Regions from separate parts of the Fictibacillus arsenicus genome, predicted to be linked through region 1. Evidence: a T-box and tRNA genes for the amino acid it is inferred to sense, from the RefSeq annotation. Region 1 holds a T-box; the other holds one or more tRNA genes.

What was found. The T-box of region 1 lies ahead of trpS (tryptophan--tRNA ligase). A T-box ahead of a tRNA ligase gene usually reads a tRNA of that ligase, here a tRNA-Trp.
Region 2: it has a tRNA-Trp gene. The T-box ahead of trpS (tryptophan--tRNA ligase) is inferred to sense a tRNA for this amino acid. The anticodon was not compared.

What each region holds. Positions count from the first base shown of each region.
Region 1 is NZ_CP016761.1:1,615,471-1,619,460, forward strand. Features, by position in the region: gene fabF (beta-ketoacyl-ACP synthase II) at 1-522, shown strand, start outside; gene ABE41_RS08490 (YjbA family protein) at 660-1,406, shown strand; gene trpS (tryptophan--tRNA ligase) at 1,677-2,666, opposite strand; T-box leader at 2,724-2,972, opposite strand; gene ABE41_RS08500 (DUF3899 domain-containing protein) at 3,000-3,371, opposite strand; gene ABE41_RS08505 (peptide ABC transporter substrate-binding protein) at 3,801-3,990, shown strand, end outside.
Region 2 is NZ_CP016761.1:537,228-541,217, reverse strand. Features, by position in the region: gene ABE41_RS03045 (coiled-coil domain-containing protein) at 1-352, opposite strand, end outside; gene ABE41_RS03040 (hypothetical protein) at 468-677, opposite strand; tRNA gene ABE41_RS03035 (tRNA-Leu) at 806-890, opposite strand; tRNA gene ABE41_RS03030 (tRNA-Cys) at 915-989, opposite strand; tRNA gene ABE41_RS03025 (tRNA-Gly) at 1,004-1,078, opposite strand; tRNA gene ABE41_RS03020 (tRNA-Gln) at 1,108-1,182, opposite strand; tRNA gene ABE41_RS03015 (tRNA-His) at 1,192-1,267, opposite strand; tRNA gene ABE41_RS03010 (tRNA-Trp) at 1,284-1,357, opposite strand; tRNA gene ABE41_RS03005 (tRNA-Tyr) at 1,385-1,469, opposite strand; tRNA gene ABE41_RS03000 (tRNA-Thr) at 1,552-1,627, opposite strand; tRNA gene ABE41_RS02995 (tRNA-Phe) at 1,636-1,711, opposite strand; tRNA gene ABE41_RS02990 (tRNA-Asp) at 1,756-1,831, opposite strand; tRNA gene ABE41_RS02985 (tRNA-Met) at 1,921-1,997, opposite strand; tRNA gene ABE41_RS02980 (tRNA-Val) at 2,159-2,234, opposite strand; tRNA gene ABE41_RS02975 (tRNA-Glu) at 2,265-2,339, opposite strand; tRNA gene ABE41_RS02970 (tRNA-Ser) at 2,368-2,459, opposite strand; tRNA gene ABE41_RS02965 (tRNA-Asn) at 2,464-2,538, opposite strand; rRNA gene rrf (5S ribosomal RNA) at 2,548-2,663, opposite strand; rRNA gene ABE41_RS02955 (23S ribosomal RNA) at 2,731-3,990, opposite strand, start outside.

The sequences.
Region 1 (3,990 bases):
GAAGAATATGAATTTGCTAAAAAGCGCGGAGCTAAAATTTATGCCGAAATCGTTGGGTATGGAGCAACTGGTGATGCCTATCACATTACCCAGCCAGCTCCTGGCGGAGAAGGCGGTGCACGTGCAATGAAGCAGGCTGTTGAGGACAGCGGTCTTGCTTTAGAAGACATTTCATATATTAACGCACATGGCACAAGTACTGATTTTAACGATAAATTTGAAACAGCAGCGATTAAAGCTGTCTTTAATGAGCAAGCATACAAGATTCCTGTAAGTTCAACTAAATCAATGACAGGACATCTGCTTGGTGCTGCAGGTGGTATTGAAGCTATTTTCTCAGTAAAAGCGATTCAAGAAAACATTCTGCCTCCAACAATCAACTATGAAACACCTGACGAAGAATGCGATCTTGATTATGTACCGAACAAAGCAAGACAAGCAGAAGTGAAAGCTGTACTAAGCAACTCGCTAGGTTTTGGCGGGCATAATGCGTCACTTGTATTTAAAAAAATAGAAGAATAATGAATAAGAACCCCGTTTTCTTTGAGGAAACGGGGTTCTATTTTTCGATTTGCTAATTGCCTTATTTTAGAATAAAAAGGACAACCTCTGACTATACTGATTTTAAATACAAATCGGTAAAAAAGTGAGGGGTACAAATGTTATACTTACGTGATGTTTGGGTCAACTGGTTTGAAGGAGAAGAGAATGGCTATAACGTTTGTGAGTTCCATGAATGGAGAAAAGACGACTATATTGAGCTGCTGGATCAAGTACCCATTATCAAGATTGAATCAACACTTTTTCATTACATCGAAAATGATTTAAACGATCTTCCAGATGCATTATTAGAAGAAGTGCATCAAAAAGCGTATGTCAGAAAGAACAACCAGCGCGTACAGCTAGAACATTGCTTTATCATAACGGATGAGAAAAAATCGTTGATTGTAGATACAATGGGTTATAGAATACCAATACGAAAGAGCAGACTCATTCCAAGACAAGAACAGCTCGTTTTTGAGATGGCGGAGCAAACAGAAACAAAAGTTTACACATTCAGCGCAAAGCAGATGAGCAAAGAATATCACATATTGTCACCAAATCCAGACAGCATGAGAGGGCTGACAAGAAAGGAAAGACAGTTAAAACAACTGCTTTTTATGGCTCTTGATCAATTGCATTCGACAAAAAATGTAGCTGAAATGAGATATTGGTGCACAGAGTGGATGCCTGAACAATACGGGAAAATTCAACGAATGGATTTTGACGAAGCATGGGACGCACTTTATTGCGAATTAAAGAGCGGCTGGTCGAAGCAGCATTTAGATATGTGCGAAAGACTTGTAAAAGGACAGCCGTACTTTGAAAAGATTTGGGAACTTGAAAATGGAACTCACGTTAATTAATAAAACCAGCGGATTTTAGATTCCGCTGGTTTTTTGTATTTATTTTGGCTTTATAGAAGCAGATCTCCGCTTCAGATGCTCGTTTCTTGAGGAGAAAAGCCTTTTTACGGTACGTGTTCTTAAATCTATTTCACGTTCGCGCAAAAACCATGTACTTTCACGCAAAAGGATCTCAGTTTCACGCGGGATTACATGAGTTCCACGCCGAATCTCGCTGCTACCACGCAAAATAGAACTAGTTTCACGCAACAGACACAGCTTCAAGTAATCTTATACACGTTTACGGGCTAATCCCATAGCACGTTCAGCCTTATTCAGAGTTTTGTTTGCAACACGGTTCGCTTTTTCTGCACCTTTATCAAGAATGGCATCCAATTCATTAGACTCTAGATATTCTTTATAGCGTTCTTGAATTGGTTTTAAAGTGTTAATGATTGCTTCAGCTACACCTTGCTTGAAATCTCCGTAACCTTTTCCTTCGTATTTTTCTACAAGTGATTTAATGCTCTCACCAGTAAGCTGTGAGTAAATAGTCAGCAAGTTTGAGATACCTGGCTTCTTTTCTTTGTCATAAGCGACAACTCCATCAGAATCTGTAGTTGCTCGCTTAATCTTCTTTAAGATAACAGATTCGTCATCCAGCATAGAGATAAAAGAATTCTGGTTCGGATCTGATTTGCTCATCTTCTTCTCAGGATCAACGAGTGACATAATTCTAGCACCTTCAGAAGCAATACGCGGTTCAGGAATAACGAAGACTTCTCGGTATTTTTTATTAAAACGCTCGGCAATATCACGTGTCAGCTCAATGTGCTGTTTTTGGTCATCGCCAACTGGAACGATACTAGTGTTGTACAAAAGAATATCTGCCGCCATCAGTGGAGGATAAGTTAATAAGCCAGCAGAAACAGCTTCCTTGCCAGAAGACTTATCCTTAAATTGTGTCATGCGTTCTAATTCCCCGATATAGGAAACGCATTGCATCATCCATCCCATTTTTGTGTGCGCCGGCACCTCTGATTGAATAAAAATAGTTGAAATTTCTGGATTAATTCCAGCAGCTAAATAAAGAGCAGCTAAATTCCGGCTGTTTCTTTTTAACTCAACAGGATCTTGTGCCATAGTAATCGCGTGCTGATTAACTACACAAAAGTAGCATTCGTGCTCATGCTGAAGCTTAACAAAATGTCTCATAGCTCCAATGTAATTGCCGATGGTTAAGTTACCGCTCGGCTGTATGCCTGAAAAGATTACAGACATGATTCATCTCTCCTTTTTTTTAAAAATCAATATAAAAAGGCCCACTCGTCGCCTTATGCAAGGGACGAATGGACCGCGGTGCCACCCTTATAATTCTCACGTAATATGAAAATCACTCGAATACGTACAGGAAATACCGATACGCTGTCCATTTATATCGTGCGGACATATACACGTCTGAGCCTACTAAAAGGTTCGGTCAGAATGCTCCAAAGCCCATTCCATCATGATCCACTGCCTGTTTTCACCTGCCACAGGCTCTCTGAGAGCTTCTCATCATGTACTCTTCTTCATCATCACATTAGTCATTTATTTTTTAGTAGTATACACAAATTACAATACATATGCAACGGCAATTGAAAGAAATGTTAAAAATAATCCGCTATATAAAAAAGATTTCATATAAGAAACATTTACTCTTTCTGATAAATGAAAGTTGGTTTTAAAAGATACTTCATTATGAACATCAGGCGTTCTCGTTAATGCTTTCGCTACTTTTTTAAAACTGTATGAAAAAAAGTCAAAAAATCCACCTTTCACTACATATAAAGCAATACCGATCAATGCAATAGAAAGTGCAAAGTAAAAAAGAGTGTTTACGTATTTTTCAAGGGTAAATGGTCCAGAAGATAAGAGAGCAATGATCAAAGCAATGATCACAGGGAATGCAGAAATAACAAGAATTCTTCTTATGTGTACGTTCATTGATTAAGCCTCCAAGTAGTAAAAAATACACCATTAACATCTAAAAATGTACCACGAATTTCAAAATATGCCGTCAGACTATACTCCCATTGTAACAAATGAAATATAAAATTGACGAATTATAATTCAAAATGAGGCATTGTCTATCTGCACAGGAAATCGAGAATGTAATATTCATGCTAGTTTACATATAATTTTGGTAAAATTTGTAGAATAATCAGAAAATACACACTCACACATTATAGGTCTTTGTACCTATTTTTTGTTAAGGAAAAGTAAATATCATGGGCTTTTTGTAAAACTCTTAAAAAAAATAATTCCACAATTGTTTGAAAACTTGTATAATCGAACTTGTAGATGAAATGTCTGATAATTCTTGAGACTTTCGTCTGCTAACAAATTAACAGGATAAAAAGGGGAGGTCGACTCATGAAGAAGTCAAAATGGTCATTGCTTCTTACGCTAGTTCTTGTTCTTAGCATGTTCTTAGCTGCTTGTAGTGGCGGAGAAAAGAAAGAGACTGGCGAAAAGAAAGGCGGCAACGAAGGCGATAAAACTGAAAAGCCAGCTGAGCCGCAAGTACTTAACATCCTTGATGGAGAAGAAATTCCTTCAATGG
Region 2 (3,990 bases), 1.1 Mb from region 1:
CTTGTTGTAAAAGTGAATCATAATCCTTCTGAACATCATCTCTTTGATTAATTATACTTGTAACTTCCTCATACTCAGAGTTCATTTGACTCAATTCTGCTTGTTTATTGCTCTGTTCCTCTCCTGCATCAGCTACTTTTTCTTCAATAACAGCCAGATCATTTTTCAAACTCTCTATCTCTTCATTAATCTCATAAGCCGTTATTTTTTTATCATCTAACAAAATAGAAGCTTTATTATAACCCCATGCATGTGCACAATACAAGCTAACCAAAACTAACACAAAGGTGATTGCCCCAAAATAAATCCATTCTTTTTTTAGCTTTTTAAAATCAAAAAATTCTTTAAACAAAACTTATTACCCCCTTCTAAAAAGACATCACTCCTTAAATTTATTTTCTTAGTAAAACTTTATGTCACGATTAAGGAAACAAAAAAAGCATTCCTACGTTTGTAAGAACGCTTGCTCATCTATAATTTCTAAAAAGAAAAAGAACTGAAATAATTAGGATTGTTATAAAAACAATGATAAGCCTCATGGAATAAAATATTTTACCTATCATGATTTCAATCACATTCATATAGCGGGCAATATCAGAAACTAAGAAAATTAAAGAGGTAATACAAACTGTGATTAAAACATAACCTATGATCGTCCCAAGCTGCACTCTATACATATGTTTCCCCCCCCTTATACTTAACTATTCAATGTACAAGAAAGAGGTTCACATCTGGGCATGAACACATTAAAAGGAAGATAAAAAAGCCAATGCCGTTTAGCATTGACTTAAAAGTTAGTATGTAATGGTACCGGTGGTCGGGGTCGAACCGACACTCCAGAAGGAACACGATTTTGAGTCGTGCGCGTCTGCCAATTCCGCCACACCGGCATTGTAAAGCTTTTAAAACTTGTATGGAGGCGGCACCCGGATTCGAACCGGGGGATAAGGGTTTTGCAGACCCGTGCCTTACCACTTGGCTATGCCGCCAGATAAAATTCAAATGGAGCGGAAGACGGGATTCGAACCCGCGACCCCAACCTTGGCAAGGTTGTATTCTACCACTGAACTACTTCCGCAAAAATATCTCATTCATAAATATAAAAAATGGCTGGGCTAGCTGGATTCGAACCAACGCATGACGGAGTCAAAGTCCGTTGCCTTACCGCTTGGCTATAGCCCAACACATAAATGGGGCGGACGAGGGGAATCGAACCCCCGAATGTCGGAACCACAATCCGATGCGTTAACCACTTCGCCACGACCGCCACAATATAATTTAAATGGCAGGGGCAGTAGGAATCGAACCCACACCAAAGGTTTTGGAGACCTTCGTTCTACCGTTAAACTATGCCCCTGTAAGGATAAATATGTTTATAAATAAATGGTGGAGGGGGACGGATTCGAACCGCCGAACCCGGAGGGAGCGGATTTACAGTCCGCCGCGTTTAGCCACTTCGCTACCCCTCCACAAAATGAAGACAGGTTCTATTGTAAGTTATTTACGACCTATTTTCAATACGTTTTTTATTCCAATTAAGGAAGAAAAAACTGGTGCCGGCTAGAGGACTTGAACCCCCAACCTACTGATTACAAGTCAGTTGCTCTACCAATTGAGCTAAACCGGCAAAAAAAATGGTGGCTCGAGACGGAATCGAACCGCCGACACGAGGATTTTCAGTCCTCTGCTCTACCGACTGAGCTATCGAGCCAAGAGTTAAATCTCTTGAATGTAAAAACCACCAGAAAATAAAAATGGCGGACCCGACCGGGGTCGAACCGGCGATCTCCTGCGTGACAGGCAGGCATGTTAACCACTACACCACGAGTCCATGTTCATAAATAAAATTGGTTGCACCCTATGGGCACTCCAGATATTTCATGGTCAAGAAGAATCTCGACGTTTTTCATGAAATAATATTGGTTGCGGGGACAGGATTTGAACCTGCGACCTTCGGGTTATGAGCCCGACGAGCTACCAGACTGCTCCACCCCGCGATGATATAAAAGTTTCGGACGATGTATCCGAGTATGATATTGACTGTCTCTTCCTCTACATGTTTATCTTAGAAGCGTATCCACGAGACATGTCGTCGTGATTTCACAGAAGCTTACGCTCCATGCTCCACCCCGCGATGATATAAAGTATTAAAAGTTAATGGTGGAGGATGACGGGTTCGAACCGCCGACCCCCTGCTTGTAAGGCAGGTGCTCTCCCAGCTGAGCTAATCCTCCATATAATATAAAGTTGGTTATGTATAAAAATGGTGACCCGTACGGGATTCGAACCCGTGTTACCGCCGTGAAAGGGCGGTGTCTTAACCGCTTGACCAACGGGCCAGTGTTTAAAGTTAGAGAGGTATGTATCTGGCGGAGAGCAAGGGATTCGAACCCTTGATACGGGGTTGACCGTATACACGATTTCCAATCGTGCTCCTTCGACCTCTCGGACAGCTCTCCAATATGGCTCCACAGGTAGGACTCGAACCTACGACCGATCGGTTAACAGCCGATAGCTCTACCACTGAGCTACTGTGGAATATGTATGGCTCAGCGACGTCCTACTCTAACAGGGGGAGACCCCCAACTACCATCGGCGCTGAAGAGCTTAACTTCCGTGTTCGGTATGGGAACGGGTGTGACCTCTTCGCCATTATCACTGAACCAATTATATAGAGAGTATGTTCTCTCAAAACTAGATACGACGTTTCCAAACGTTTCGTGCAATTTTAAGGATAAGCCCTCGACCGATTAGTATCTGTCAGCTCCACGTGTCGCCACGCTTCCACACCAGACCTATCAACCTCATCATCTCTAAGGGGTCTTACTCACTTAACGTGATGGGAAATCTCATCTTGAGGGGGGCTTCATGCTTAGATGCTTTCAGCACTTATCCCGTCCACACGTAGCTACCCAGCTATGCCCCTGGCGGAACAACTGGTACACCAGCGGTGTGTCCATCCCGGTCCTCTCGTACTAAGGACAGCTCCTCTCAAATTTCCTGCGCCCGCGACGGATAGGGACCGAACTGTCTCACGACGTTCTGAACCCAGCTCGCGTACCGCTTTAATGGGCGAACAGCCCAACCCTTGGGACCTACTTCAGCCCCAGGATGCGATGAGCCGACATCGAGGTGCCAAACCTCCCCGTCGATGTGGACTCTTGGGGGAGATAAGCCTGTTATCCCCAGGGTAGCTTTTATCCGTTGAGCGATGGCCCTTCCATGCGGAACCACCGGATCACTAAGCCCGACTTTCGTCCCTGCTCGACTTGTAGGTCTCGCAGTCAAGCTCCCTTGTGCCTTTACACTCTGCGAATGATTTCCAACCATTCTGAGGGAACCTTTGGGCGCCTCCGTTACTGTTTAGGAGGCGACCGCCCCAGTCAAACTGCCCGCCTGACACTGTCTCCGAACCGGATCACGGTTCAAGGTTAGAATTTCAATACAGCCAGGGTAGTATCCCACCGACGCCTCCACCGAAGCTGGCGCTCCGGCTTCTCAGGCTCCTACCTATCCTGTACAAGCTGTACCAAAATCCAATATCAAGCTGCAGTAAAGCTCCATGGGGTCTTTCCGTCCTGTCGCGGGTAACCTGCATCTTCACAGGTACTATAATTTCACCGGGTCTCTCGTTGAGACAGTATCCAAGTCGTTACACCTTTCGTGCGGGTCGGAACTTACCCGACAAGGAATTTCGCTACCTTAGGACCGTTATAGTTACGGCCGCCGTTTACTGGGGCTTCAATTCAGAGCTTCTCCCGTAAGGGATAACCCCTCCTCTTAACCTTCCAGCACCGGGCAGGTGTCAGCCCCTATACTTCACCTTGCGGTTTCGCAGAGACCTGTGTTTTTGCTAAACAGTCGCTTGGATCTATTCACTGCGGCTCTCTCGGGCGATAAACCCTATCAGAGCACCCCTTCTCCCGAAGTTACGGGGTCATTTTGCCGAGTTCCTTAACGAGAGTTCTCCCGATCATCTTAGGATTCTCT